One region of the Curtobacterium phoenicis genome, then DNA from elsewhere that is predicted to be linked to it. Evidence: predicted binding sites of a transcription regulator. Region 1 holds the regulator's gene; each other region holds the start of a gene.
The links. The regulator HrcA, encoded in region 1, represses chaperone genes, less so after heat shock. The targets are predictions, from matches to a motif close to TTNGCACTCGNNNNNNNCGAGTGCNAA.
Positions count from the first base shown of each region.

Region 1 (7,416 bases):
CGAGTCTCGGCGACCGCTGACGACCGGGCGCTCGCGGACAGCGCCCGACGTCGGCCTCCCAGCGATGCGGACCGACGCGGACCGTCGCGCGCCGACGCGGACCGACGCGGACGCGACCGACGCGGCTCAGCGCAGCGGGGGGAGTGCGGCGATGGCGTCCTCGATGATCTGCACGTCCTGGACGCAGTCCCGCGCCACCGCGACCGCACTCGTCGCCCGGAGCGCGTCGACGTCGTAGACGCCCGTCGCGACCGCCAGGAACGGGATGCCAGCCGCGTCCGCGGCCTCGCCGTCCCGTGGGGTGTCGCCGACGATCACGGCCCGTTCGCCCCGGAGCGCCGCCGCGGCACGTCCGGTGACGCCGGCGCGGTCGACCTCCTCGTCGCCGAAGAACGAGTGCGTCCAGTCGAACGCCTCGAGGTCGAACCCCGCGCCGCGGAGCTTCACCCGAGCCCGGTGCTCGGAGTTGCCGGTGAGCAGCCCGTTGCGCCAGCCGAGGACCGCCAAGCGTTGGACGAGCTCGCGGGCGCCGGGCGCCGGCTTACGGTGGTCGCCGGCCCGGAAGCGTTCGTCCGTGAGGTCGCGCAGGTGTCCGGACACGGTCGGGATGAGCGCGTCGTCGAAGTCGTGGGCCCGGACGTGCTCGGCGATGAGACCGGCGTCCGTCCGTCCGTGCTGGTGCCCGACGCGCAGGGTGAGGTCGCGACCGACCGCCCGCTCGAGTGCCAGGTGGTACAGGTTGCCCGGCGAGGCGGCGTTCAGCACGAGGGTGCCGTCGATGTCCCACAGCACCGTGGTGGGGACGGTGTGGTGCTCCATGCCTCCATCATGACCGAGAATGGAGTCCATGCCGAGCGCCCTGCCGATCGCCGATCCCGCTCCGTCGGACGGACTGATCATCCCCGGAACGGGAGCGGGCGACGTCCCGTTCGGCGTCTACGTGCACGTGCCGTTCTGCCGGGTCCGGTGCGGCTACTGCGACTTCAACACGTACACGGCGTCCGAGCTGCGCGGCGTCCGTCGCGACGACTACGCGGGGCACGCCGTGCAGGAGATCCGGTTCGCAGCGGACGTCCTCGAGCGTTCGGGTGTGCCGCGCCGTCCGGTGTCGACCGTGTTCTTCGGCGGGGGGACCCCGACCATGCTGCCGGCGGACGACCTCGTGATGATCCTCCGTGCGATCGACGAGACGTGGGGGATCCTGCCCGGCGCCGAGGTCACCACCGAGGCGAACCCGGACTCGGTCGACGCGGAGTCGCTGCAGACACTCCGCGAGGGCGGTTTCACCCGCGTCAGCTACGGCATGCAGTCCGCGGTCCCGCACGTCCTCGCCACACTCGACCGTACGCACGACCCCGAGCGTGTGCCGCTCGTGGTGGACCTCGCGAAGCGGCAGGGCCTCGACGTGTCGCTCGACCTCATCTACTCGACGCCGGGGGAGTCGCTGGCCGACTGGCGGACCTCGCTGGACGCGGCGATCGCCTGCGCGCCCGACCACGTCTCGGCGTACTCGCTCATCGTCGAGGAGGGCACCGCGATGGGGCGCATGGTCGCCCGGGGCGAGCTCCCGGCACCCGACGACGACCTCGCCGCGGACATGTACGAGCTCGCCGACGACGTGCTCGGCGCGGCCGGGTACTCCTGGTACGAGGTGTCGAACTGGGCGCGCACCGATGCCGACGGCGGCACGGCGGGCCACGCGAGTCGGCACAACCTGTCGTACTGGAAGGGGCACGACTGGTGGGGTGTCGGGCCCGGAGCACACTCCGCGGTCGCCGGCACCCGCTGGTGGAACGTCAAGCACCCGGCCGCGTACGCGAACCGGGTGCTGTCCGGGGAGTCGCCGGCGGCCGGTCGCGAGACCCTCGACGACGAGACCCGGTACGTCGAGCGCGTGCTGCTCGCGGCACGGGTCCGCGGTGAGCTCGCCACCTCGGAGCTCCGCCGGGAGGCCCGTGGCCGCGTCGCCGGGCTCATCGCACGTGGTCTCGTGGACGGCTCGGCCGCGGTGCGGGGTCGGGTCGAGCTGACCCGGCAGGGCCGGCTGCTCGCGGACGCGGTGGTCCGCGAGCTGCTCGACTGAGCCGTCGGCTCCCGGGCGCCCTGCGCTACTGCTTGATGAACTCGATCGTGAGCGGGTACTTGTAGAAGCGGCCCTGGTTGGCGGCGATCGCGGCGAGGATCGAGAAGACGATCACGAGCACGCCGAGGATCGGCAGCAGGACCAGGCCGATGAGGATGATCGAGAGCAGGCCGCACACGACCCCGGCGATCGCGGCCGTGATGTGGAAGTTCAGTGCCTGGCGGGTGTGCTCCCGCACGAACTGGCCGCGGTCGCGCAGCACGAGGTACGCGACGATCGGCACGAGCAGGCTGAAGAAGATCGCGCCGACGTGCGTCAGGGTCGCCCAGAGCCGCTGGTCCTCGGGGCTCATGGGCTGGGGCACCTGGTAGTTCGGCGGGTACTGGGGGCCGCCTGGGCCGCCGGGCTGCTGTCCGTAGGTCATGCGGGAAGCGTACCGACGGGTGCCGACGGAAGTCCCGTCCTGTCGGGCGTCGGGCGTAGGATCAGCAGTCGACACACGAGAGTGCCAACGCGAGCGGAAGGGGTCCGGGTGGTCAGTGAACGCAGCCTCGAGGTCCTCAAGGCCATCGTGCGGGACTACGTCGCGTCCCGCGAACCGGTGGGCTCGAAGTCGATCGTCGACCGCCACGCCTTCGGGGTGAGTGCCGCGACGATCCGCAACGACATGGCCCAGCTCGAGGACGAGCAGCTCATCGTCGCGCCGCACACGTCGTCCGGACGGGTCCCGACCGACAAGGGGTACCGCGTCTTCGTCGACCACCTGGCAGCTGCCCGCCCGCTCTCCAGCGCGCAGCGCCACGCGATCGAGACGTTCCTCGGCGCCTCCGGCGACCTCGACGACGTACTCGGGCGCACCGTGCGGCTGCTGAGCCAGCTGACGAACCAGGTCGCCCTCGTGCAGTACCCCTCGATGGTGCGCGCCCGGGTCCAGCACGTCGAACTCGTCCGGCTCGGCGACACCCGGTTGATGGTGGTGCTCATCACCGACACCGCCCGGGTCGAGCAGCGCGTCGTCGAGAGCGACGTCCGCCTCGACGAGTCCGCCCTCTCCGAACTCCGCAGCGTGGTGAACGGCGCGACGGTCGGGCTCCTCCTGCAGGACGTACCCGGGGCGCTCCGCGCGGTGCCGCAGCAGCTCCGTCCCGACGTCCAGCCCCTCGCCGGGGTCGTCGTGGCGACCCTCATCGAGCAGGTGGCCGCGAACCGTCAGGACCGCCTGCTCATGGCGGGCGCGGCGAACCTCGCGAAGAGCGAGTCGGACTTCTCCGGCGGCCTCTTCCCCGTGCTCGAGGCCATCGAGGAACAAGTCACCCTGCTCCGGTTGTTCGGGGAGATGCAGGTGGACGACATCGCGGTGGCGGCGAGCATCGGCGCCGAGAACGCCGAGTACGGCCTCGATGCCACGAGCATCGTCGCCGGCGGGTACCTCGCCGGCGGCGAGGTGGCACGGCTCGGGGTGCTCGGGCCGACCCGGATGGACTACGGCAGCAACATGGCCGCCGTCCGGGCCGTCGCACGGTACCTGTCCAAGCTCCTGGGCGAACATTGACCGGCCCGCACCGCGACCGTCGCGACCCACGCGCACGACCCGCACCGGGCCTCCAGACCGACCGAACCGAAACACACTGAGGGATACGTGGCAGACCACTACGACGTCCTCGGCGTCCAGCCGGACGCCTCCGATGCCGACATCAAGAAGGCCTACCGTCGCCTGGCGCGTGAGCTCCACCCGGACGTGAACCCCAGTCCCGAGGCGGCCGAGCGCTTCAAGGACGTGACGCACGCCTACGACGTGCTGAGCGACCCCGAGCAGCGCCGTCGGTACGACGCCGGACCCCAGGCGGACAGCCCGTTCGGCGGCGGCGCCGGGGGGTTCAGCGACATCTTCGACGCCTTCTTCGGCGGGGGCGGCGGTGGCCGGGGCTCCGGTCCGCGCAGCCGCGCCGAGCGGGGGCAGGACGCCCTGCTGCGCATCGACGTCGACCTCGACGAGGTCGTCTTCGGCACCCACAAGGAGGTCGAGGTCGACACCGCCGTGCTGTGCGAGACCTGCAACGGCTCGTGCTGTGCACCGGGCACCAGCCCGCGGACGTGCGACATCTGCGGTGGCTCGGGCCACATCCAGCGTCAGGTGCGATCGCTCCTCGGCAACGTCGTGACGAGCGCGCCCTGCGGCACCTGCCGTGGCTACGGGACCGTCATCCCGAACCCGTGCCCGACGTGCCAGGGCCAGGGCCGCGTGCGTGCCCGCCGATCGATCCCGGTCGACGTGCCCGCCGGTGTCGACTCCGGTCTGCGCCTGCAGATGCCGGGCCAGGGCGAGGTCGGTCCCGCCGGCGGCCCGTCGGGTGACCTCTACCTCGAGATCCGGGTGCGGCACCACGACGTCTTCAGCCGCGACGGTGACGACCTGCTCGCGACGCTCGAGGTCGGGATGACCGACGCGATCCTCGGGACCACCGCGACGATCGACGGCCTCGACGGTCCGGTCGAGCTCGAGATCCGACCCGGTGTCCAGAGCGCGGACGTGCTCGTGCTCAAGGACCGCGGCGTCACGAAGCTGCGCGGCAACGGGCGCGGTGACCTCCGCATCGGCGTGCAGGTGGTGACGCCGACGAAGCTCTCGCACAAGGAGCGGCAGCTCGTCGAGCAGCTCGCGAAGTCGCACAAGGCGACGAAGCCCCAGCTCGCCCGGTTCCAGCAGGGCATGTTCGGCAAGCTCCGCGACCGCTTCTTCAACTTCTGATGGCCTCGCTGTACCTCGTGCCGTCGCTCGACGGCGTGACCGTCGGGGCGCAGGTGTCCCTGGGCGGGGCGGAAGGTCGCCACGCCGTGTCGGTCGCGCGGGTCCGGATCGGCGAGACGCTGCGTCTGGGCGACGGGCAGGGCACCGTGGTGACCGGCCCCGTGCTGTCCACCGACCGCGATGCCCTCGTGCTCGAGGTCGCGGCGGTGGACCGCTCACCGGCGCCGTCGCCCACGCTGACGCTCGTGCAGGCCCTCGCCAAGGGCGGTCGCGACGAGATGGCGGTGCAGGCGTCGACCGAGATCGGCGTCGACCGGATCGTCCCGTGGTCGGCGTCCCGCAGCGTCTCCCGGTGGGAGGGCGCGAAGGTCGAGAAGGGCCGTGCGCGCTGGGAAGCGATCGCGCACGAGGCCTCGAAGCAGGCGATCCGTCCGCGGGTGCCGGTCGTCGAACCGGTCGTGACCACCGCGCAGCTTGCCGGATCCGTCGGCGGCGGTCGGGTGGTGCTCGTGCTCGACCCGGTCGGCGACGTCCGGCTCTCCGCGTGGGAACCGCAGAACGACGTCGAGGACATCGCGCTCGTCGTCGGGCCCGAGGGCGGCATCGACGGCAGCGAGTTCGACCGCCTCGTCGCCGCCGGCGCCGTGCGGGTCCGGCTCGGCGACACCGTGCTCCGGACCTCCACCGCGGGTCCGGCGGCGCTGTCGATCCTCCAGACGCGGCTCGGACGCTGGTAGGCCCGCCGTCGGCGGCGCGTTCTACGATGGGGACATGAGCACCAGCACGCCCAGCGTCTTCTCGAAGATCATCGCGCGCGAGCTCCCGGCGACCGTCGTCGCCGAGGACGACCGCGTCATCGCCTTCGAGGACATCGCGCCCAAGGCTCCCGTCCACGTGCTCGTCGTCCCCAAGACCGAGCAGTACCGCAACGTGACGGAGCTCGCGTCCGGGGACCCGGACCTCCTCGCCCACGTGGTCGCCACCGCGCAGCGCATCGCCGACGAGCGCGCCGGCGGCCAGTACCGTCTCGTGTTCAACACCGGCGAAGCAGCCGGTCAGACCGTGTTCCACGTGCACGCGCACGTACTCGCAGGTGAACTGCAGGAAGGCACCCTTGCCGGATAACGAACCACTCGAGCAGGACACCACGTCCGAGCTCACCGTCGACGGCATCGCCATGGTGCAGCTGCTCGGTCCCCAGGACCGGCTGCTCAAGACCGTCGAACGCCAGTACCCCGGGGTCCGCGTCGTCGTACGCGGCAACGAGGTGAGCCTCACCGGCCCGGAGCGCGACGTCGCACGGGCGCGGGCGCTCGTCGACGAACTCGTCGGCATGGTGAAGCGCGGCCAGGACATCGGCCCGGCCGACATCCCGATGTCCGCGCGGATCCTCGACGACGACCGCAAGCCCTCGGACACGTTCGGGACGCCGATCGTGTCGAGTCGCGGCAAGTCCGTCCGTCCGAAGACCGACGGGCAGCGCGCCTACGTCGACGCGATCGACGAGAACACGATCACGTTCGGGATCGGTCCGGCGGGTACCGGCAAGACGTACCTGGCGATGGCGAAGGCCGTCCAGGCGCTGCAGCGGCGCGAGGTGAACCGCATCATCCTCACGCGCCCCGCGGTCGAGGCGGGCGAGCGACTCGGGTTCCTGCCGGGCACGCTCACGGACAAGATCGACCCGTACCTGCGCCCGCTGTACGACGCCCTCAACGAGATGATGGACCCCGAGCTCGTGCCGAAGCTCCTCGCGGCCGGCACCGTCGAGGTCGCGCCGCTCGCGTACATGCGCGGGCGGACGCTCAACGACTCGTTCGTGATCCTCGACGAGGCGCAGAACACCACACCCGAGCAGATGAAGATGTTCCTCACGCGTCTCGGGTTCGGGTCGAAGATGGTCGTCACGGGCGACATCACCCAGGTCGACCTCCCCGGCAACCTCTCCGGTCTCCGGCTGGTGACGCGGATACTCGACGAGGTCGACGACATCCACTTCGCCCGCCTCGGCAGCGAGGACGTCGTCCGGCACACGCTCGTCGGTCGCATCGTCGACGCGTACACCGCCTACGACGAGGAGCGCCTCGCCGAGCAGGCCGGGTACCGCTCAGGCGGCCGTGGCTCGGCGGCGGAGGGCAACCCCGCCGGGGTGAACCGCGCTGAGCGCCGTGGTCGACCGCCGCAGGACCGCCAGCGGTCGCCGTACCCGCAGAACGACTCCCGAGGAGGGAACCGGTGAGCATCGAGCTCAACAACGAGTCCGGTGTGGAGGTGGACGAGGCCGCGATCCAGCGACTCGCCTCCTTCGCGCTCGACGCGATGCACGTCCACGCCGATGCCGAGCTCGCGATCGTGCTCGTGGACGAGGGCGCGATGGAGCAGCTGCACGTGCGGTGGATGGACGAGCCAGGCCCGACCGACGTGCTGAGCTTCCCGATGGACGAACTGCGCCCCGGTACCGAGGACGACCCGACGCCCGCCGGTCTCCTCGGCGACATCGTGCTCTGCCCGCAGGTTGCGGAGGAACAGGCGAAGACCGCCGGGCACTCCACGACCGACGAGATGCTGCTGCTCACCTGCCACG
Region 1 covers NZ_JBDFLZ010000002.1:1,870,694-1,878,109, forward strand. The annotation lists gene ABC270_RS09080 (HAD family hydrolase) at 127-819, opposite strand; gene hemW (radical SAM family heme chaperone HemW) at 848-2,083, shown strand; gene ABC270_RS09090 (DUF4870 domain-containing protein) at 2,109-2,507, opposite strand; gene hrcA (heat-inducible transcriptional repressor HrcA) at 2,616-3,635, shown strand; gene dnaJ (molecular chaperone DnaJ) at 3,723-4,832, shown strand; gene ABC270_RS09105 (16S rRNA (uracil(1498)-N(3))-methyltransferase) at 4,832-5,569, shown strand; gene ABC270_RS09110 (histidine triad nucleotide-binding protein) at 5,604-5,957, shown strand; gene ABC270_RS09115 (PhoH family protein) at 5,947-7,071, shown strand; gene ybeY (rRNA maturation RNase YbeY) at 7,068-7,416, shown strand, end outside.

Region 2 (7,416 bases), 1.7 Mb from region 1:
CGGTCACTCACGGAGGCGAGTGCTCCCCGCATCGACGACTACCCGTACGGAACCGCAGGTGTGGCGCAGCGCAACCGCAACATCACGGGAGGCCGCTGACCGTCCGCTGCGACGTCCATGCGGAAAGCCGCGCAATCGACACCGATGTGTGGACTTCCGTTTCCGTGCGGTGTCATCCTCGTCTCACGACCGGCTGGTTACCGCGTCGAGCGATGAGGAACACCCCCTGATCCGTGTTCCACGTACGCCGGAGGCCCGGGCGATCAAGTCGCCCGGGCCTCCGTCTCAGGGCCGGCAGCGGGACTCGAACCCGCAACCCCCGTATTACAAGTACGGTGCGCTACCAATTGCGCCATGCCGGCTGACGCGCCCACTCTACCGGGACGCGTCCGCGCTCACTCCGTCGCCGAGAAGTTCAGCGAGATCGAGTTCATGCAGTAGCGGTCACCCGTCGGGGTGCCGAAGCCGTCCGGGAACACGTGCCCGAGGTGCGAGCCGCAGTTCGCGCAACGGACCTCGGTGCGGACCATGCCGAGCGACTTGTCCTCGATGAGCTGCACCGCCTCGGGTCGTACCGACTCGTAGAACGACGGCCAGCCGCAGCCGGAGTCGAACTTCGTCCCGCTCTTGAACAGCTCCGCGCCGCACGCCGCACACGTGTAGACGCCGGCACGCTCCTCGTCCAGGAGTTCGCCCGTCCACGGACGCTCGGTGCCGGCCTGACGCAGGACGGCGTACTGGTCCGGGGAGAGCTCCTCGCGCCACTGGGCGTCGGACTTGTCGACGTTGTATGCCATTGGTTCCTCCTGCTCCTCGGCCGCTGCTGGACGGCCACCTTCAGTAAACTCGCGCCGATGTCCGAACATTCCGTGCACCGCGCCCGCTGGGACCGTCTGACGACGGACGCACTGTACGGCATCGTGGTGCTCCGGAACCGCGTCTTCGCCCTCGAGCAGCGGGTCACCGCCGAGGACTTCGACGGCCGTGACCGCCACGCGGACACCGAGCACTGGTGGTTCGGAACGGACGCCGAAGCCGTCGGGTACCTGCGCCTCGTCCGGCCCGCTCCCGACGAGGCGCACCCGGAGGGCTCGGCCCCGCCCGAGTGGGTGATCGGCCGGGTCGCGACCGACCCCCGGCACCGCGGGCACGGCATCGCGGGGCGGTTGGTCGCCGCGGTCCTCGCGCAGCACGGGCACGAGCCGTTCGTCCTGCACGCCCAGGAGTACGTCGCCGGGCTGTACGAGCAACACGGCTTCGTCCGCTTCGGGGACCCGTACGTCGAGGCCGGCATCATCCACGTCGGGATGCACCGCCCGTGACCACCCGGGACCGCTACGCGGCCTACGCCGACCGCATCCAGGCGGTCTCGCCCTCGTACGCCGCGTGGGCACGGTCGCTCGACGACGACCTCGTCGCGCTCCTCGACTCGGTCCCGGAGCAGCGCCGACAGCCCGAGCTGGTCTTCGCGGTCGCCCGGCGGATGGGTGCGGACCCGGCGGATCCCCACGCGCTCCGCGCACTCGCCCGGGAGGCACGACCCGCCCTGGCTGCGCGGCTGGCGTCCGCCACGGTGCAGGCCAACGACCCACGGCGGCTCGCGCCGGTCGTCCCGCTGTTCGCGGCGCTCGCCGCGAGCTCGTCGGAGCCGATCGGCCTCGTCGATGCGGGAGCCGCGGCGGGGCTCTGCTCGATCCCGGACCGCGTGACCCTCGACTACACCGTCGTGGACCGCGGGGGCGAACGGGTCCGGATGCACACCCCGACCGCCGAGGGGTCCCTGCTCCACCTCGTCGCCGACGCCCGCGGTGCCGTACCCGCTCCCGCGGTTCGCCCGATCGCCGTCGCGGCACGGGTGGCGCTCGACCCGAACCCGATCGACCTCGGCGAGCCGGGCGCCTTCGACCGGCTGGTCGAGGCCGTCCCGCCCGAGGCGACGGACCGGACCGCCCTGATGCGTGCGGCGGCGTCCGCGGCGCTCGCCGTGCCTCCCGTCCGGTTGCGGGGGAGCCTGCCCGGCGACCTCGACCGCGCACTCGACCACCTGCCGGACGGCTGCGAGCCGGTCGTCCTCACGACCGGGACGCTCGTGTACGTGCCCGGCGCGGACCGGCAGCGCGTCGTCGACCGCCTCGCGGAGCGGGGCGTGCGCTGGGTCGCGCTCGAGCGGACCGGCATCCTCGAGGGCGTCGCGGCGACCCTGCCGGCCGACGTCGACCGGAGCGACCCGGACGCCTTCGCGACCGTCTCGCTGGACGGGGTCGCGGTCGCCGTGTCCGACGCGTTCGGGACCCGGATCCGGTGGCTCCGGGACCTGTGACCGGCTTCGCGACAGTCCAGCGGCGTGCCAGGGTCCGGCGACGCGGCACCCCTACGATGTGCGAGACCGTGCCCTACCGCCTCGTGATCGGACCGTCGTGACCACCACCCCCGCAGACGCGCTCAGCGAGCTCGACCTGCACGTGCTCGCGTTCGAGCACGACCGGGCGCGGCACGACCGCACGAAGGAGGCGGAGATCCGCGTCGAGTTCGACATGTCGCCCGCCCGGTACTACCAGGTGCTCGACCGCGTGATCGACTCCCCGGCGGCGCTCGCGTACGACCCGCAGCTCGTCACCCGGCTGCAACGACTCCGGCACGCCCGCGTCACGGCGCGGGCGGGGCGCAGCTTCGCGCTCCCCGGAGCCGCACCAGAACCCCGCGAAGAGGACCGATGACCGAGAGATTCCCCCGAGACCGGTTCGACGACGCCACCGACGGCCCGCGCGTCGGCGCGCACCGCGGCCCCCAGCGTCGGGGCCGCGGCTGGATCGTCTTCGCGTGGGCAGCCCTCGCCACGGGTGTCCTCGTCGGCCTCGGCGTCCTCGGGCTCGGGCTGGCGACCACCGGCCTCTCCGACGGCAACGACTCCGGCGGGAGCGCCGCGTCCCCGACGCCCTCGGCCACGGCCTCCGCGACCGCGAAGCCGTCGCCGTCCTCGTCGCCGTCCGCGTCGTCGGGCTCCGGGTCGGGCGCGGCGGCCGCGACCCCCGCGCAGCAGGGCAGCACGAGCGTCGTCGTGCTCAACGGCACCACGACGACCGGACTCGCCGGGCGGGCAACCACCGCACTGACCGGAGCGGGGTGGAAGATCGCCTCGACGGGTGACGCCGGTACGACCGGGACCACGCAGACGATCGTGTACTACCGCTCGGCCGAGGCCGTGGCGGTCGCGCAGGGCATCGCGAAGTCGCTCGGCACCACGGCCGTGCAGCAGTCCACGGCGTTCCCGAACGCTGACGTCAGTGTCGTCCTGGGGTCCGACTACACCGGTTGACGGGCATTCCCGGACGCATTCCGTGTGCTTTCGTGACGAACGTGTTTCCGGCGCGTTGCGATTGCACGGAATGGACGTGAAACGACGTCACACCTCTTGTCGGATCGACATCCGTGCGCAAGAGTCACTGCGAGGTGTCGCACCGACGACGCCGTCGATCGCAGCAGCACCACCGCAGGGAGCAACAATCATGGCCAACGGAACGGTCAAGTGGTTCAACGCCGAGAAGGGCTACGGCTTCATCACCGTCGATGGGGGTGGCCAGGACGTCTTCGTGCACTACTCGGCCATCGACATGTCGGGCTACAAGGTCCTCGAGGAGGGGCAGGCGGTCACGTTCGACGTCGGCACCGGCTCGAAGGGCCCGCAGGCCGAGGCGGTCCGCCCCGCCTGAGCCACCGAACCACACCGGAACGCGCCGTCCCCTCGGGGGCGGCGCGTTCGTCGTACCGGGAGCGTGTGCCGCGCGTGCAGCGCGCGTGCGGTGCGCGTGCGTCGCGTGTGCGTTGCTCGCAGCGGGACCCGACCTGGGAAGTCGACACGTGCCTCCCGGCTGTGTTGCACTCGCACCCGTCGAGTGCCAGAATCGGCGTTGGCACTCGCTCACGCTGAGTGCCAGCACGACCCCCATGACGACGTCCGGGAGGGACGAGAAACTCACATGGCTAAGATCATTGCTTTCGACGAGGAGGCCCGTCGCGGCCTCGAGCGCGGCCTGAACACCCTGGCCGACGCCGTGAAGGTGACGCTCGGCCCGCGCGGCCGCAACGTCGTCCTCGAGAAGAAGTGGGGCGCCCCCACGATCACGAACGACGGTGTCTCCATCGCCAAGGAGATCGAGCTCGACGACCCGTACGAGAAGATCGGCGCCGAGCTCGTCAAGGAGGTCGCGAAGAAGACCGACGACGTCGCCGGTGACGGTACGACCACCGCGACCGTGCTCGCCCAGGCGCTCGTCCGCGAGGGCCTCCGCAACGTCGCCGCCGGTGCCGACCCCGTGTCGCTCAAGCGCGGCATCGAGAAGGCCGTCGCCGCCGTCTCCGACCAGCTCCTCGCCAACGCGAAGGACATCGAGACCAAGGACCAGATCGCCGCGACCGCGTCGATCTCGGCCGCTGACACCACCATCGGTGAGCTCATCGCCGAGGCGATCGACAAGGTCGGCAAGGAAGGCGTCGTCACCGTCGAGGAGTCGAACACCTTCGGCACCGAGCTCGAGCTCACCGAGGGCATGCGCTTCGACAAGGGCTACCTGTCGCAGTACTTCGTCACGGACCCGGAGCGCCAGGAGGCCGTCTTCGAGGACCCGTACATCCTCATCGTCAACTCGAAGATCTCGAACATCAAGGACCTGCTCCCGGTCGTCGACAAGGTGATCCAGGCGGGCAAGCAGCTCCTCATCATCGCCGAGGACGTCGACGGCGAAGCCCTCGCGACCCTCGTCGTGAACAAGATCCGCGGCATCTTCAAGTCCGTCGCCGTCAAGGCCCCGGGCTTCGGCGACCGTCGCAAGGCCATGCTGCAGGACATCGCGATCCTCACCGGCGGCCAGGTCATCTCGGAAGAGGTCGGCCTCAAGCTCGAGAACGCGACGCTCGACCTGCTCGGCAAGGCCCGCAAGGTCATCATCACCAAGGACGAGACGACCATCGTCGAGGGTGCCGGCGACGAGGAGCAGATCGCGGGCCGCGTCCGTCAGATCCGCTCCGAGATCGAGGCGACCGACTCCGACTACGACCGCGAGAAGCTCCAGGAGCGCCTCGCGAAGCTCGCCGGTGGCGTGGCCGTCATCAAGGCCGGTGCTGCGACCGAGGTCGAGCTCAAGGAGCGCAAGCACCGCATCGAGGACGCCGTCCGCAACGCGAAGGCTGCTGTTGAGGAGGGCATCGTCGCCGGTGGTGGCGTCGCCCTCATCCAGGCGTCCGTCGCGCTCGAGTCGCTCTCCCTCGAGGGTGACGAGGCGACCGGTGCGAACATCGTCAAGGTCGCCATCGACGCGCCGCTCAAGCAGATCGCGCTGAACGCCGGTCTCGAGCCGGGTGTCGTGGCCGCCAAGGTCCGCGAGCTCGAGTCGGGTCACGGCCTCAACGCCGCGACCGGTGAGTACGTCGACCTCGTGGCCGCGGGCATCATCGACCCGGCGAAGGTCACGCGCTCGGCGCTGCAGAACGCTGCGTCGATCGCCGGTCTGTTCCTCACGACCGAGGCCGTCGTCGCCGACAAGCCCGAGAAGGCCCCGGCCATGCCGGCCGGCGACCCCACGGGTGGCATGGACTTCTAGTCCCGGCTTCCGGAAGGGCCCCACACGCTGCGCGTGCGGGGCCCTTCCGCGTGCTGGGGGGGGCGTGCGTGGGGGGCGGGTGCCGCCGGTTGGTCGCAAAACGTGTCGGCTTCGTCGCTGGTAGGCGACAGTTCGTGAGACCACGACGCTCCGCGCACGGCACGTTGCGCGACCACCGAGTTCCGCACGGGAGGCGCGGCTCGCCGAGTTCTCCACAGCTCGCGCCCCGAGGGAGCCAGCGGACGTAGCCCGAGGCAATACTCCCGGCATGACCCACCCCCGTACGCTTTCGCCCGAGCTTGACCGAGCGGGCTTCCTCGTCCGTGATGCCAACGCGATCGGGGTCGGCGCCGATCGACTCCGTCGAGGAGACTTGCTCCGCCCCACCCACGGTGTCCGCACGACCGACCCGTCGCTCTCGCTGGTCCGGGCGGTCGGTCTGGTGCTGCGTCCGGACCAGCACGTGAGCCACACGTCGGCACTCGCGGTGTGGGGTGCGCCGCTCCCTCGCCGGGCGGCGGACGAGCCGGTTCACGTGTCGACCGCCGGCACCGGTCCACTGATGCGGCGACGAGGTGTCACGGGACACCGGCGTCGGGCTCCGATCGACACAGTGGTCCGCGACGGTGTCCGCGTCAGCGCTCCCGCACAGGCCTGGCGAGAGAGCGTCGGTCTCCTCACGGTGCACCAGGCAGTCGCGGTCGCAGACCACTTCGTCCGATCCGGTGGACTGCTGACGGTCGGCGACCTCATCGCGGCGATTCGCCCGGGAAGTCACGGCAACACAGCGGCACGGGAGGTGCTCGACCTCGTGCGGGTGGGCGCGGACTCGGCCATGGAGACGTGGCTCCGGCTCGCGGTCGTCGATGCCGGCTTTCCGGAGCCCCAGCTCCAGGTAGAGGTGTACGACGCGCGCGGTGTGTTCCTCGCGCGGGTCGACATGGCCTGGCCGGAGTGGCGGATCGCGCTCGAGTACGACGGCGCCCATCACCGGGAGCGTGCAGCGTTCGAGCACGACCAACGTCGGGACAATGGCCTCGCGGTCAACGACTGGCTCGTCATCCACGCCACTCGCGCCGATGCATCGCGCCCGGCTGTGCTCTTCGAACGGCTTCGGCAGGCGTTCGTCGTCCGAGAGCGTGTTCGGCGAGCCGCGTGAGAGCGGTGCCCCGGTCGCACGACCTGCCGTCGGCCGATCGAGCTGGTCGCAGAACCTGTCGGCTCGGCCGGCGTTTAGCGGCACGTTGTGCGACCAACCGGACCGGCCGGCGGCGGAACGCGCCCGCGGACGCGTCAGGGGGCGGGCGCGGCCTCGGGGGCCGGGGGCGTCCAGTCGCGGGGGAGCAGGGGGAGCCACACCCGGAAGGTCGCGCCGCCGCCCTCGGTGTCGAACACCTCGACCGACCCGTGGTGCGCCTGCACGATGCCGCTCACGATCGCCAGCCCCAGGCCGGAGCCGCCGGTGTCGCGCGCCCGTGAGGTGTCGGCGCGCCAGAACCGCTGGAAGATCTTGTCGCGGAGCTGCGGCGGGATGCCCTCGCCGTGGTCGATGACGTCGATGTTCGCCATGCCGCGCTCCTCGTCGACGCCGATGCCGATCTCGATGGGGTCGTCGGACGGGGTGAACCGCATCGCGTTGCCCATGAGGTTCGTGACGACCTGCCGGATCTTGTTCTCCTCCGCGAGGACGATCGGCGGGCGCTTCGGCAGGACGACCGTCGGCAGCGGGGTAGTCTCGTCGGTCGGAGCGGCGTCGAGGCTCATCGCACGGTTCCGGCGGGCACGGAGTCGGGCGATCGTCTGACGCGAGAACGCGATC
Region 2 covers NZ_JBDFLZ010000002.1:3,602,938-3,610,353, reverse strand. The annotation lists gene ABC270_RS17345 (aldo/keto reductase) at 1-99, shown strand, start outside; tRNA gene ABC270_RS17340 (tRNA-Thr) at 290-362, opposite strand; gene msrB (peptide-methionine (R)-S-oxide reductase MsrB) at 396-797, opposite strand; gene ABC270_RS17330 (GNAT family N-acetyltransferase) at 855-1,322, shown strand; gene ABC270_RS17325 (DUF2332 family protein) at 1,319-2,320, shown strand; gene ABC270_RS17320 (DUF3263 domain-containing protein) at 2,418-2,717, shown strand; gene ABC270_RS17315 (LytR C-terminal domain-containing protein) at 2,714-3,316, shown strand; gene ABC270_RS17310 (cold-shock protein) at 3,507-3,710, shown strand; gene groL (chaperonin GroEL) at 3,978-5,597, shown strand; gene ABC270_RS17300 (hypothetical protein) at 5,866-6,756, shown strand; gene ABC270_RS17295 (sensor histidine kinase) at 6,891-7,416, opposite strand, start outside.
Region 2: groL (chaperonin GroEL) is a predicted target of HrcA. The motif match lies at 3,909-3,935, and genes of this name have one in related genera.

Region 3 (7,416 bases), 1.5 Mb from region 1:
CGACCCCGAGCATGACGACACCGATGAGGAGCAGGCGGACGTCCGTCCATCCCCGTGCCCACCGCCGGAGCCGCTGCCCGGGCGTGAGCGTGGTGTCGGGTTCCTCGGCGCGGCTGCCGTCCGGCACGGCACGCACCGCGAGGACGCCGACCACGAGGATGATCGCGGCCTGGCCGAGCAGCTGCTGCGTCGGGGTGACACCGAGCCAGGCACAGAGCGCGGCGACGCCTGCTCCGAGTGCGGCGCCCCCGGACCACGCCGCGTGCATGAGTGGCAGGAGCGTCCGCCCGGCGCGGACCTCGATGGCGGTGCCCTCGACGTTCGCCATCACGTCGAGCGACCCGATGCCAGCGCCGGCCACCACGAAGCCGACGGTCGCGAGCGGGGCGGAGTGCGCCGCCACCGCGATCCCGACGAGTGCGACCGCGGCGGGTACGACCACCACGACCAGGGTGAGCGCCCGCCGCCCGCCCAGCCGACGGAGGAGCGGAGCGGCGCCGAGCAGGCCGGCGACGCTGCCGACGGTCACCCCGGCGAGCATCACCCCGATCGTGCCGACGTCGACGCCGAGGTCGGCACGCAGTTCCGGGAGACGGGGACCCCACGCTGTGAGGCTCACGCCGCCGATGGCGAACGCGACGATGATCGCGTTCCGCCAGCGGGCGAGGGCAGGGGCGTCGACGTCGACCGGTTGCACCCCGCCATCGAACCCGCTCGACCGGGTCACCGCAAGCGCACGGCGGACGGCGCCGCAGGGCACCCCCGTCGACCGCGAGCAACACGGCGTCGAAAACTACCCACCGGGTGGTTTTTCCGGTAGCGTCGTCCTCGATCTCGCCGTGGAGCATCGCTCCTCTGCGGGCTGCGACGACCAGGGCCGCGACGACACCGTCACGGCGACCAGTGCCGCGACACCAGTCAGGACCGAAGGAGCCTCTGCAATGCCCACCACCTCTGTGCAGCTCTACTCGCTGCGCGACGCCATCGCCGAAGACCTCGACAAGGCCATCGCCCGGGTCCGCGAGATCGGCTACGAGAACGTCGAGCCGTACGCGTTCGTCGAGCGCGTCGACGACCTCGAGCGGGCACTGCAGGCCAACGGTCTCACGGCGCCCTCCGGTCACGTCGCCGTGATCGACGCCGAGGACACCGCCCCGATCTGGGACGCCGCGAAGCGCCTCGGCATCCAGACCGTCATCGACCCGTTCATCCCGACCGACCGCTGGCAGACCGCCGACGACGTGAAGAAGATCGCCGACCGCGTGAACGAGCTCACCGCCGAGGCCGCCGGCCACGGCCTGCGGTTCGGCTACCACAACCACCAGTGGGAGTTCACGAACAAGGTCGACGGCCGCACCGTCTACGACCTCTTCGTCGAGCAGCTCGCGCCCGAGACCGTCCTCGAGGTCGACACCTTCTGGGCGACCGTCGGTGGTGCGGACGCCCCGGCCGTGCTCCGCTCCCTCGGCGACCGAGTGGTCGCGATCCACGTGAAGGACGGCAAGGTCGACGGTGACATCCTCACCGCCCTCCCCTCCGCCGAGAGCGCCCTCATCGTCCCCGAGGCGCTCCAGCGCGCGTTCGAGAACCAGAAGCCGGCAGGCCAGGGCGACGTCGACGTGGCGGGCATCCTCGCCGCTGCGCCGCAGGCGATCCGCGTCGTCGAGTTCGACGCCTACGCCGGCGACGTGTTCGAGGGCATCGCGGAGTCGCTCGAGTGGCTCGGGACCAACGACACCGCCGGGAGCGCCGCGTGACCCGCGTGGGTGTCGGCATCATCGGTGCCGGCAACATCTCCGACCAGTACCTCACGAACCTCACGCAGTTCGCCGACGTCGAGGTCCTGTTCGTCGCCGACCTCATCCAGGAGCGCGCGAAGTCCCAGGCCGAGAAGTACGGCGTCCCGTCGTACGGCACGGTCGAGGAGCTGCTCGCCCGCGACGACGTCTCGATCGTGGTGAACATCACGATCCCGGCGGAGCACGCGAAGGTGGGCCAGCAGATCATCGCCGCCGGCAAGCACACCTGGAGCGAGAAGCCGGTCGCCACCACGGCCGAGGACGCCCAGGCGCTGCTCGCCGCTGCCGAGGCCGCTGGTGTCCGCTACGCGACGGCGCCGGACACCGTGCTCGGTGCGGGCATCCAGACCGCGATCCGCGCCATCGCCCGCGGGGACATCGGCACGCCGCTCACCGCGACGACGATGTTCCACGTGCCCGGCCCGGACCAGTGGCACCCGGACCCCGAGTTCCTGTACGCGCAGGGTGCCGGACCACTGTTCGACATCGGCCCGTACTACGTCACGACGCTGCTCCACGCGTTCGGCTCCGCCTCGCGCGTGCAGGCCGTGTCGTCGAAGTCGCGTGAGACCCGTGTGATCGGTTCGGGACCCCGCGCCGGCACCGAGTTCCCGGTCGAGGTGCCCACGCACCACGCCGCGCTCATCTCGTTCGCCGACGGGCAGTCCGCGCAGACGACGCTGTCGTTCCAGCACGCCCTGCCGCGCAACGGCTTCGTCGAGATCAACGGCTCGGAGGGCACGATCGTGCTGCCGGACCCGAACGTCTTCGACGGTGACAGCACGCTGTGGACGCTCGGCGAGGACGAGCCGACCACGCTGGCGCACAAGGGCTCGACCTGGGGTCGTGGCACGGGTGTCGTCGAGATGGCCCGTGCGATCGCCGAGGGCCGCCCCGAGCGTGCCTCCGGCGCCGTCGCCTCGCACGCGCTCGACGTCATGCTCGGCATCCGTGATGCCGCCGAGTCCGGCCAGGCCGTCGAGATCGCCTCGCGCATCGCGAAGCCGGAACCGCTGCCCGAGGACTTCGACCCCGCTGCCGCGGTCCTCGCCGAGGGCGTGAACGCCTAGTCACCCGCACGATGAGGGGCCGGTTCCGTCAGGAGCCGGCCCCTCCGGTGCGTCCGCGGTCCGTCGTCGTCGGCCGGGAGGCGCGGCCCGCCTCCGCCGGGTCGCCGGCGTCGGCCACCATGATGGTCGGAGGCCGCCGGGCGGCGGACGAGCAGGAGGGCCCAGCATGGCAGTACCGACGACGGACACCGAGGTCACCTACCCCGCGGGGGCCCTGACGAGCGAGGGGACCGTCGTGTCGGTCGAGCCCGCCGGTGACGACCGGTGGGCCGTGTTCCTCGACCGCACGGCCGCGCACCCGGTCGACACCGCGTGGCCGGACCAGCCCGCCGACCGGGTGACCCTCCGGACACCCGACACCGCCCACGAGGTGGCCGAGGTGCGCGTCGCGGGGTTCCACGACGGGCACGTGCACATCGGTGACGCCCTGCCCGTGCGGACCGGCACCGAGGGGTGGGTCTTCGGCGTCGCGCACGTCGTCGTCGGTACCCCGCCGCAGGTCGGCGAGCCCGTCACGGTCACCGTCGACCCGGAGCTCCGCGCCGCCCTCAGCGTCGCGCACAGCGCCTGCCACCTCGCCGCCCTGGCGCTCGACGCCGTCCTCGCCGACCGCTGGTCGAAGCCGGTGTCGACGGACGCGCTCGGCCACCCGGCGTTCGACTCGCTCGCGATCGTCCGGTCCTCGATCCACGAGCACCGCTCCGTGGACGACTACCGGATCGGGAAGTCGCTCAGGAAGAAGGGCTTCGACCCGACGGCCTTCGACGATCCGGAGGCGATCGCGAGCCAGGTCACCGCGCAGCTCCGGTCGTGGACGGACACGGGCGGCGCGATACACGTCGACGCCGAGGGCACCGGTCTGTCCGCACGGCGGCAGTGGCGGTGCGAGCTCCCGGAGGGCACCGCGACGATCCCCTGCGGCGGCACGCACCCGGACTCCGTGTCCGAACTGGTCGACCCGGTGGTCGTGATCGCGGTCGAGGACGTCCCCGGCGCCCGGCTCGTCACCATGACGACCACCGTCGCGCCCCGCTGAGCGTTCAGTCGGAGCGCGGCACCAGTCGTTCGAGCATCCGGAGCACCCGCTCGCCGTCGACCGCGTCCGGATCGAGCAGCCACTGCACCTGCAGACCGTCCGACGCCGCGATGCTCAGGCTGGCGAGGTCCACCGCGTCGACGTCCTCCCGGATCCGGCCGGCAGCCTGGTCGGCCCGGATCCACTCGGCGAGCTCGGCGCGCAGGGACGCGAAGCGCTCGCGCATGAACTCCCGCGTGGCCGGGTGACCCTCGCCGACGGCATCGGCGGACAGGGTCGTGTAGAGCTGCACGAGGCCGGGGACCGCGCGGTTCCGGACGGCACTGTCCCGCATGTCGCCGATCGCCGACTTGTCACGTCCGGGGTCGGCCTGCGACCGGACCTCGTGCTCGTGGTAGACCGCGAGCAGGAGTTCGTCCCGGCTGGGGAAGTAGTGCCGGAGTGCCGCGTGGGTGATCCCGAGGGCGTCGGCGACCGATCGGAGGGACGAAGCGTCGACTCCCTGCGCGGCCACCATGCGGATCATCTCGTCGAGGATCTGCGCCCGGCGCTCGGCACCCTTGCGGTACCCGCGTCGCTGCGGGACCGCGTCGTCGTCGGCCGGGGTGGTCACCCCGCCAACTTACCGCTGGAAGGTTTTCCGCGCGACCGCGAGGTCAGGCGCCCTCCGGCACGACGGTGTACTCGTCGACCGGCTGCGGCGATCGCGCACCGATCGCGTCGACGACCGCGGAGAGTGCCCGCGTGAGCACCTGGTTGTCCCGTTCGGAGAGCCCGTCGAGCACCTCGACCACCGCCTCGTGGAAGGACGCGTAGGACGCGCCGATCTTCGCGGCGGCCTGGTCGGTCGGCTCGAGGACCTGCTGGCGGCGGTCCGTCGGGTGCGCTGCCCGGATCAGGTCACCCGATGCGACGAGCCCGTCGACGAGCTTGGTGACGGAGGCGTTGGACACCGACAGCATCACCGCGAGGTCCTTCGGCCCCATCGGCCGTTCGTCGCGGTGCGCCTGCAGCAGGTACCGGAGCGCGAGCGACTCGTTCTTCGTCAGACCGGTCTCGACCCGTGCCGCCTCGATCTGCTGCTCCTCGGCGTGCTGCAGGCGCAGCAGAGCGTCGACAGCGGTCTTCGCGGCGGCCGAGCGGGGCTGGCGGGCGTAGAGGTGGGCGTGCTCACGGCGGACGACGGTCAACGGCATGCGGTCATGCGCTCCTGGTCAGACGAGGGGGGCCGAGAAGAAGTCGGCGTAGGACGGTTCGGTCTGCTTCGAGAGCAGCGACGGGTCGTCGATCCGCCGCTGGACGAAGGCGTCGATCACTGCCTGGTCAGTGAGGCCGACGCGAGGGTGGCTCCGGCCGCTGGCTGCGAGTCGCGGCATCCCCGTGTACGTGCTGCGCATGTCTGATCCCGCCTTCCTGCTGTGGTCGAGGTGTCCGTGCGGACACCCGAACTCTTTCACGACGTGAACGGTTCGTGCAACGAACAGTTTTTGTTCTGGACGATTCGCGCACTGAACCACCTGGACGGTGCCCCACAGCGATCTCCGAGCGCACTGTTGGCACTCTCTGGGTTCGAGTGCTAAAACTGATGCCAGTTGAGTCGAGGGGACTCAACAGGGACCACCAGAAGGAGTTGACGACGATGACGATGAACTTCGACCCGTTCCGCGAGCTCGACCGCCTCGCCGGCTCCCTGCTCGGGAGCGCCGGCGGACCGCGTTCGATGCCGATGGACCTGTACCGCACCGGGGACCACTACGTCCTCGACGTCGACCTGCCGGGCATCGACCCGGGCAGCGTCGACGTCGACGTGGACGGCTCGGTCCTCACGATCCGCGCCGAGCGCACCCTCGGCGCCCCGGAGGGCTCGCAGTGGATCACACGCGAGCGGCAGCCCGGCACCTTCGTCCGACAGCTGACCCTCGGCGACCACCTCGACGCCGGGCGGATCACCGCGAACTACGACAACGGTGTGCTGAGCATCACGATCCCGGTCAAGGAGTCGGCGAAGCCGCGCAAGATCGAGGTCGCGGTGGGCGGCGGCTCGCAGCAGCTCGCCGTCGGCAGCGGGACCGCCGAGTAGGTCGGAGGTGCGGTGGCAGGACTGCTGAACGCACTGATCGCGATCGCGGCCGTGACCGCCGCGCTCACCGCGACGAGTCTCGACCGGCGGGTGGCCCTGGTGCTCGGGGCGACCGGCAGCACGGTCGGCTCGTTCCTCGCGTGGGTGGTCGCGCCGGCCGCGTTCTCCGGGCTCGTTCCGTGGGCCGCCGCGGTCCTCGGGACGGCGGCGCTCACGGCCGGGTGGAGCGTCGTCCGGCTCTACGACGGCGTCTTCAGACCGCCGTCGGAGCCGGCGGACGACACCGGGACGCTGGCGACGACCGCGCGGTGACGACATGACGGACTGGAGGCACGGTGCCGGCTGGCACCGTGCCTCCAGTCCGTTCGTCGGTTTCCGGGGGTGCACGAAACGCGCGCGTTCCGACGTCGCACCGGTCGATCGACGGATGCCGCGTCGAAACGCACGCGTTTCGTGCTGCGGACTACTCCTTGTTGAGCTTGTCCTGCACGGTCCCTGCGGTCTTCTCCACGACGTTCGGGAGCTCGGTCGTGCCGTAGAACCGCACGTCCGGGTGCGTGGGCGGCGGCATCGGCGACGTGGTCGTCGGCCCGTCGTGGTACGTGTACTCGCCCTTTCCGTCGAACGAGGGGCCGCTCGCCCAGGGGCCGTTCGCCGCTTCCTTGCCGTCGGAGAAGTTGAGGTACTGGTAGTTGACCTCCTGGTTCTCCTTCGCCTGCGGGAAGTTGCTCGGCACCGGGAAGTCCTCGATGCCCTTCTCGCGGAGCTCCGCGGCGGCCGTCGACCACATGTTCTGGTGCATGGTGTCGCGCGCGAGCAGGAAGCTCAGCAGGTCACGGATGCCGTGGTCGTCGGTCATGTGGTACAGCCGGGCGACCTGCACGCGTCCCTGCATCTCGGCGTTCGCATTCGCCGTGAAGTCGGCGAGCAGGTTGCCGCTCGCGGTGATGAACGATCCCTGCCAGGGGTTGCCGTTGCTGTCGACCGGGCGGGCGCCGGCACCGGCGACGATGCCCTGCTGGACGTCCGTACCACCGACGATCGCGGCGACCGTGGGGTCGTCCTGCACGGCGTCCTCGGTGATGCCGAGCGGGCTCTTCTCGAGCAGCTGCGCGATCATCGTCGCGAGCATCTCGACGTGGCCCATCTCCTCCGCGCCGATGCCGAACACCAGGTCGCGGTACTTGCCGGGCATGTGCATGTTCCACGCCTGGAACTGGTACTGCAGCGCGACGGTGATCTCACCGTACTGACCGCCGAGCACCTCCTGCAGCTTCCGCGCGTAGACGGCATCGGGCTTGTCCGGGGTGGACTTGAACTGGAGTTCCTGCTTGTGGAAGTACAAATCGTGCTCCTGTCTTCGTTCGGTCGTTCGGTTCAGAGGATCGGGGTACCGCCGGTGACGGCGACGCGGGCACCGGAGACGTAGCT
Region 3 covers NZ_JBDFLZ010000002.1:389,705-397,120, reverse strand. The annotation lists gene ABC270_RS02035 (MFS transporter) at 1-697, opposite strand, end outside; gene ABC270_RS02030 (sugar phosphate isomerase/epimerase family protein) at 942-1,757, shown strand; gene ABC270_RS02025 (Gfo/Idh/MocA family protein) at 1,754-2,869, shown strand; gene ABC270_RS02020 (metal-dependent hydrolase) at 3,036-3,905, shown strand; gene ABC270_RS02015 (TetR/AcrR family transcriptional regulator) at 3,910-4,518, opposite strand; gene ABC270_RS02010 (MarR family winged helix-turn-helix transcriptional regulator) at 4,562-5,101, opposite strand; gene ABC270_RS02005 (hypothetical protein) at 5,120-5,302, opposite strand; gene ABC270_RS02000 (Hsp20/alpha crystallin family protein) at 5,545-5,985, shown strand; gene ABC270_RS01995 (hypothetical protein) at 5,998-6,297, shown strand; gene ABC270_RS01990 (manganese catalase) at 6,449-7,330, opposite strand; gene ABC270_RS01985 (SDR family oxidoreductase) at 7,363-7,416, opposite strand, start outside.
Region 3: ABC270_RS02000 (Hsp20/alpha crystallin family protein) is a predicted target of HrcA. The motif match lies at 5,459-5,485, and genes of this name have one in related genera.

Region 4 (7,416 bases), 1.8 Mb from region 1:
TCGCGGACGTGCAGACCATCGCCGTCGCCGCCGACCAGCGCGGGCGGGGCGTCGGCAAGGCGCTCTTCACCGAGCTCCTCGACGAGGCCCGGCGCCGCGGCGTTTACGAGGTCTTCCTCGAGGTCCGCGCCGACAACCCGGTCGCGCAGGCGATGTACACGGCCTTCGGCTTCGAGCACATCGCGACGCGGCCCCGCTACTACCAGCCCGACGGCGTCGACGCGTGGGTCATGCGCGCGGAGCTGCCCACGGCACCCGGCGCCGGTCGCGTCGGGCCCATCGGACAGGAGGCGCTCGATGAGCACAGCTGAACCCCTCGTGCTCGGCATCGAGACGAGCTGTGACGAGACCGGCGTCGGGATCGTCCGCGGGACCACCCTGCTCGCGAACGTCATCGCGTCGAGCATGGAGGAGCACGCCCGGTACGGCGGCGTCGTGCCCGAGGTCGCCGCACGGGCGCACCTCGAAGCCATGACCCCGACGCTGCGCGAGGCGCTCGACCGGGCCGGCGTCACGCTCGACGAGCTCGACGCCGTCGCGGTCACCGCGGGGCCGGGGCTCGCCGGCGCGCTCATGGTCGGGGTCGGGGCGGCGAAGGCCCTCGCGGTCGCGACCGGCAAGCCGCTCTACGGGGTGAACCACCTCGTCGGGCACGTCGGCGCCGACGTCCTGCGTGCGGACGGCTCCGAGATCGACCTGCCGACCGTGGCACTGCTCGTCTCCGGCGGGCACACGTCGCTGCTGCTCGTACGGGACCTCGTCGGTGACGTCGAGCTCCTCGGCGAGACCATCGACGACGCCGCGGGGGAGGCGTTCGACAAGGTCGCGCGGCTGCTCGGCCTGCCCTACCCGGGTGGTCCCCAGATCGACCGGGCCGCGGCGGACGGCGACCCGACGGCGATCCGGTTCCCCCGCGGGCTGACGCTGCCGAAGGACATGGCGGCGCACCGCTACGACTTCTCGTTCTCGGGGCTGAAGACCGCGGTCGCCCGCTGGGTCGAGAAGTGCCGCGACGAGGGTCGAGAGGTCCCCGTCGCCGACGTGGCAGCGTCCTTCCGCGAGGCCGTGGTCGACGTGCTCCTCACGAAGGCCCTGAACGCGTGCCGTGACACCGGGGTCGACCGGCTCCTGCTCGGCGGAGGCGTGGTGGCGAACGCCCGACTGCGTGCGGTCGCGACCGAGCGCTGCGCTGCCGCCGGCGTCGAGCTCCGGATCCCCCCGTTCGACCTCTGCACCGACAACGGCGCGATGATCGCAGCGGTGGCCGCGCGGCTCGTCGCCGAGGGGCACGCGCCGAGCGACCTCGGGATCGCGGCGGACTCGACGCTGCCGGTGACCACCGTCCAGGTCTGACGTCCGCGGGTCCGACGGGTCGTCCGCCCTCCTGCACGGGCTCGGGCTGCGTGTGGAACGATGGGGGCCGGTACCCGACGTGCGGTGCCGGGAGGGGTGGACACGGTGTCCGATCAGAACCAGTGGCCGAGGCCGGGCCAGTCCGACGAGCCGTCGCGCAGCGGGTACGACGGTGCGCAGCAGTCCGACGGCAGCCGTGCGTCCGACCCGACGTCGACCCCGGCGCCCGGTGAAGCGCCGAGTGCACCGCAGCCGCCGAGCGCGCCGCAGCCGCCCGAGCACCCGTACGGCGCGAACCCGTACGGATCGGCCCCGACCGGAGCGTCGGGCCAGCACCCTGGCTACGGTGCGCCGCAGAACCCGTACGCCGCGCCGAGCAACCCCTCCGCGGCGCCGAGCGACCCCTACGCGGCCCCGGGCAACCCGTACGCTGCGCCGAACCAGCAGCAGTACGGCCAGCCGCAGTACGGGCAGCAGCAGTACGGCCAGCAGTACAGCGGGCAGCAGTACGGGCAGCACCAGTACGGCCAGCAGCAGCAGTACGGCGCCCCGTACGCCGCGCCGGGCTACCAGCCGTACGCGCAGCGCCCGAGGACGAACACCCTGTCGATCCTCTCGATCGTGTTCGCCTTCGCCGGCATCCTGATCTGGCCGATCATCATCCTCACGAGCCCGGCGGGCGCCATCATGGGCCACGTCGCCCTCGGCAAGATCAAGCAGACCGGTGAGGGTGGCCGCGGGCTCGCACTCGCCGGCATCTTCGGTGGCTGGGCGCTGACGGCACTCTGGATCATCGGCATCGGGCTCCTGATCGCCATCTCCATCGCGTCCCGCAGCGGCTCCGGTTACTCCGACGACTTCGGCTCCACCGGCGCGTTCATCCTCTGAGCCACGGCGCAGCCGCGCCGCTCTCGACCACGGCGCATCGGCGCCGCCGCGCACACGCACCACGACGGCCCCCGCACCGGCGGGGGCCGTCGTGGTGCTGCGACCTACCCGGCCACCTCGCCCAGCCGCTCGCACAGGATCGCGGTGTGGCGTCCCTCCAGGCGGGTGAGCACGAGCGTGACCGCACCCCGCCCCCGGAGCCGCAGCCGCTTCCGGAACTGCGCCGGGTCGACGTCGACCCCGCGCTTCTTGATCTCCACGGTGCCGACGTCGTCCGCGGCCAGTCGTGCCGCGAGCTGCTTCACGTCGAGGGGCATCGTGTCGACGACCCGGAACCCCTGGGCGAACGGCGTCGAGACGGCGCGGTCCGACGTGACGTAGGCGATGCCGTCCGAGAGCATGCGACCGTCGATCGACCGCGCGAGGTCCCCGATGAGGCGTGCGCGGATCACGGCGCCGTCGGGCTCGTAGAGGTACGTCCCCAGTGCACCGACGGGCACGTCGGGTGCATCGGCCGCCGCGGTCAGTTCGGCCACTCCGTGCGCCCCGATCACGGTGGCAGCGCGCCGGACCCCGTCGCGGGCGAGCGGGCCGAACCAGAGGGCGAGCTCGACGACCTCGCGGTCGACGGACACCCACTGCGCCTCGGCCGTGTCGGGGACGAGGTCGCGGTCGATGCCCGGGCCGAGCTTCACGCCGGTGGGCGTCGTCGTCGCGGCGGCGAACACGGTGTCGAGCGACGGCGACCAGTCGTCCGGGTCGGCCAGGCGTCGGGTGTTCCCGTGTCCGGCGGTGCGACGCGCGGGGTCCATCCACACGCCGTCGACGCGCGAGAGGTCGAACGCTTCGGCGTCGCCGAGTTCCACGCGGGCATCGGGCCACGGCGCGAGGTTGTGCGTCGCGACCGCCGCGGTGACCTCGTCGCGGTCCACCGCGGTGACGTCGAGGTCGAGCGCTGCCATCGCCATCGCGTCACCGCCGATCCCGCACCCGAGGTCGGCCACCCGTTCCAGCCCGGCGGCGGCGAACCGGCCGGCGTGCTGCGCGGCGACCTGCAGCCGGGTCGCCTGCTCGAGCCCGGCCTCGGTGAACAGCATGCGCGCGGCGAACGGGCCGAACTTCGCGCCCGCCTTCTGCCGGAGCTTCGCCTGGGTCAGGACGGCGGCGACGAGCCCGGGGTCGTGCCCCTCGCCACGGAGGCGCGAGACGACCCGGACGATCTCGCCACCGTCGGAGACGCTCGGAGTACGGTCGAGCAGGGCCATCCCCTCGGGGGTGAGCAGCTGGGCGAGTTCGGCGGCGTCCACCCGACGATCCTCCCAGGTCGCCGGGGAGCCCGACACGTGCTGGCACTCGGATTGACCGAGTGCCAGACTGTCCCTAGAGTTGGCGTTGGCACTCTCCTGTGCGTAGTGCCAACCGGTTCCCATCTGTACCGAGTCAGTACCGAGAAAGAAGAGGTCACCGTGGCCGTCAGCATCAAGCCGCTCGAGGATCGCATCGTCATCCGCCAGGTCGAGGCGGAGCAGACCACCGCTTCCGGTCTGGTCATCCCGGACACCGCCAAGGAGAAGCCCCAGGAGGGCGAGGTCGTGGCCGTGGGTCCGGGCCGCGTCGACGACAACGGCAACCGCATCCCGCTGGACATCGCCGTCGGCGACAAGGTCATCTACTCCAAGTACGGCGGCACCGAGGTCAAGTACTCGGGCGAGGACCTGCTGGTCCTCTCGGCCCGCGACGTCCTCGCGGTCGTCGTGCGCTGATCCAGCCCACACTGCGAACGCCCCGTCGGCCACCTGGCCGGCGGGGCGTTCGTCCGTCCGCGCTCGGTCCGGCGGTGCGCACCGCGCCTTCCGTCCGGGAGGCACGGTGCCGGTCCGCAGCGTCGGCGTGGCTTCCTAGGATGGTTCCGTGAGTGAACCGACGACCACGCGACCCGTCCGCAGCGAGGCATCCGTCGGGGTCCTCCAGGCGATCGTGGCCTACGGGCTGTGGGGACTCATGCCGCTGCTCTTCGCGGCGATGTCCCCGGCCGGAGCGTTCGAGATCGTCGCCTGGCGGATCGTCTTCGGGCTGGTGTTCTGCGCGGTCGCCATCGCCGTCACCCGCTCGTGGCTGCGCACCCGTTCCCTGGTCGCCCAGCGCCGGGTGATGCTCGTGATGGGGCTCGCGGCGGTGCTCATCCTGGTGAACTGGACGGTGTACGTCGCGGCGACGACCACCGGGCACACGGTCGAGGCGGCCCTCGGCTACTTCATCAACCCGCTCGTCACGATCGCGCTCGGCGTCGTCGTGCTCCGTGAGCGGCTTCGACCGGCGCAGTGGGCCGCGGTCGGCATCAGTGTCGTCGCGGTGGTCGTGATCGCGGTCGGGTACGGGCAGATGCCGTGGATCTCCCTCGCGCTGGCGTTCTCGTTCGGACTGTACGGGCTCGTGAAGAAGCGGGTCGGCGGGACGGTCGACGCACTGAGTGGTCTGACGATCGAGACCGTGTGGCTGCTGCCGCTCGCGGTCGTCGCGCTCGTGGTGATGGGGGTGACGGGCCTCGGCGGCGGCGTGACGTTCACGAGCGAAGGGTGGGCGCACGTCCTCGTCACGGTGCTGACCGGACCGGCGACCGCGGTGCCGCTGCTGCTCTTCGCGTCGTCGGCGCGGCGGGTGAGCCTGTCGACGCTCGGGTTGACGCAGTACCTCGCGCCGGTGATGCAGCTGCTCGTCGGTGTGGTCGTGCAGCACGAGCCGATGCCGCCCGAGCGGTGGATCGGCTTCGCGATCGTGTGGCTGGCCCTCGTCGTGCTCACGGTGGACAGCTTCGCTGCAGCACGCTCCTCGCGGCGCCGCTCCCAGGCCGCGCCGGTGGCGGACCCGGCCTGACCTGCCGGACGCGCGCCGTGCCTCCCGGCCGGCCCTGCGGACGGTCATGCCGAGAACGCAACGCGATCCGCCCTCTCCACCGCGAAAGCGACAGTCCCCCGCGGTTGAACTGCGGGGGACTGTCGCTTTCGCGCACTGGTCGTGCCTACCTGGTCGGACCTACTTCGAGACCGAGCCCTGGATGGCGCTCTGGTAGACGGGCTTGTTGTCCGCGTCGAACTTGTAGATGCCGATGTAGGCGCTCGACGGGTCGTTGTTCTCGTCGAACGGGCCGATGCCGGACGGACCCGTGTAGTGGATGTCCTTGCCGTCTCCGAGGAGCGACGAGCACTCCTTGAACGTCGAGCACTCGGTGCCGCCGTCCGCCCCGGAGACCGCGGCCATGTTGGCCTGGATCGTGCCGGAGTCGGTGCCCTTGCCCTTCACGGCGGCGAGGGCGGCGAGCATCGTGGCGTCGTAGGACTCGGCCGCGTACGAGTAGTCGGCGAGGTCCTTGCCCGAGGACTGCTTGTAGAAGTCGGCGAGCCGCTTCTTCAGGTCGTCCTTCGGCGATGCGCCCGGGATCGTGCCCTGCGCACCCGTGAGGGTGCCCTTGTCGAAGTCCTTCGAGTAGTCGGCGGTGTTGCCGTCGGACATGTAGATCTTCGACATGTCGGCGTTCTGCGCCTTGAGCTCCGGGATGATCGACTTCGTCTCGTCGAAGGCGAGGACGACGATCGCGTCCGGCTTCGAGTCGAGCGCCGCCGTCACCTCGGACGAGAACGTGGTCTGTCCGGGCGGGAACTCCTGACCCTTGCCCTTGCCGCCGTAGACGACCTGGCCACCGGACGCCTCGACCGCGGCCTGGACCGAGTTGCGGAGACCGGTGCCGTAGGTGTCGTTGAAGACGAGGAACGCGACCTTGGCGTTGCCGTCACCCGTGACGAGCTGGCCGAGTGCCGAACCCTGCACCGAGTCCGGCGGTGCCGTCCGGAAGTAGTACGACGAGTAGCCGGAGAGGTCGGTCGCGGTGTTCGCGGGGGAGATCTCCACGATGCAGTTGCTCGTGAGCTGGTCGATCACGTTGAGCGTCACGGACGAGGACTCGGCGCCGATCGCGACCGGGACCTTCGCGTTCACCAGCTTGTTCGCGGCCGCACTCGACACGGTCATGTCGTTGCTGTCGCCGGAGTCCGTCGCCGGGCTGATCGAGACGTCCTTGCCGAGCACGCCGCCCGCTGCGTTGATGTCCTCGACCGCGAGACCGACGCCGGACTCGGCGGGCGGGTTGAGGTACGCGAGGGAGCCGGTGAGCGGCAGGATCGTGCCGATCTTCAGCGCGTCGGTGCTCGGGGATTCCGGAGCCTTGCAGCTCGCGGCCGGGTCCTTCTTCGCGCCGCCGGAGGCGGACTCCGAAGGCGAGCTGCCGCCCGAGGTGGTGGAACACGCGGCGAGCAGGAGTGCTGCAACTCCCGCCACTGCCAGTGCCGAGGTGGCACGGGTGGTTCTGATCATCCGTGGAGCCCTTTCTCTGCGCGGAAGGCCGGACCGGATCGGGTCGAGCGCGGTGTCCTCCGCGTGGGATGTCGAGAAAGCTAGAGCGGATACGTTTCGCCCGTGTGTCGATCATCCACCCCTGGATGTTTCGTTACAGACCCGTGATGAAAGCTGAGCGGCTGCACAACACCGTCGTCCCCCGGACGCACGAACGCCCCGCTCCACGGTGGGAGCGGGGCGTTCGAGGCGCGGGGTCAGCGGCTGTAGTTCGGCGCCTCGACGACCATCTGCACGTCGTGCGGGTGCGACTCCTTGAGCCCGGCGGGGGTGATCCGGACGAACTTGCCGCGGGCCTTGAGCTCCGGGACGGTCCGGCCGCCGACGTAGAACATCGACTGCCGCAGGCCGCCGACGAGCTGGTAGACCGCGTTCGCGACCGAGCCGCGGTACGGCACCTGGCCCTCGATGCCCTCGGGGATGAGCTTGTCGTCGGACGGGACGTCGGCCTGGAAGTAGCGGTCCTTCGAGTACGAGGTCTTCTTGCCACGGGTCTGCAGCGCGCCGAGGGAGCCCATCCCGCGGTACGCCTTGAACTGCTTGCCGTTGACGAAGACGAGGTCCCCGGGGGACTCGTCCGTGCCCGCGAGGAGCGAGCCGAGCATCACGGTGTCAGCACCGGCGACGAGGGCCTTCGCGATGTCGCCGGAGTACTGCAGACCGCCGTCGGCGATTACCGGGACGCCGGCCTCACGCGCGGCGAGGGAGGCCTCGTACACCGCGGTGACCTGGGGGACGCCGACGCCCGCGACGACGCGCGTGGTGCAG
Region 4 covers NZ_JBDFLZ010000002.1:64,866-72,281, reverse strand. The annotation lists gene rimI (ribosomal protein S18-alanine N-acetyltransferase) at 1-311, shown strand, start outside; gene tsaD (tRNA (adenosine(37)-N6)-threonylcarbamoyltransferase complex transferase subunit TsaD) at 298-1,353, shown strand; gene ABC270_RS00345 (DUF4190 domain-containing protein) at 1,459-2,241, shown strand; gene ABC270_RS00340 (class I SAM-dependent methyltransferase) at 2,346-3,548, opposite strand; gene groES (co-chaperone GroES) at 3,708-4,004, shown strand; gene rarD (EamA family transporter RarD) at 4,153-5,115, shown strand; gene ABC270_RS00325 (ABC transporter substrate-binding protein) at 5,275-6,609, opposite strand; gene guaB (IMP dehydrogenase) at 6,846-7,416, opposite strand, start outside.
Region 4: groES (co-chaperone GroES) is a predicted target of HrcA. The motif match lies at 3,588-3,614, and genes of this name have one in related genera.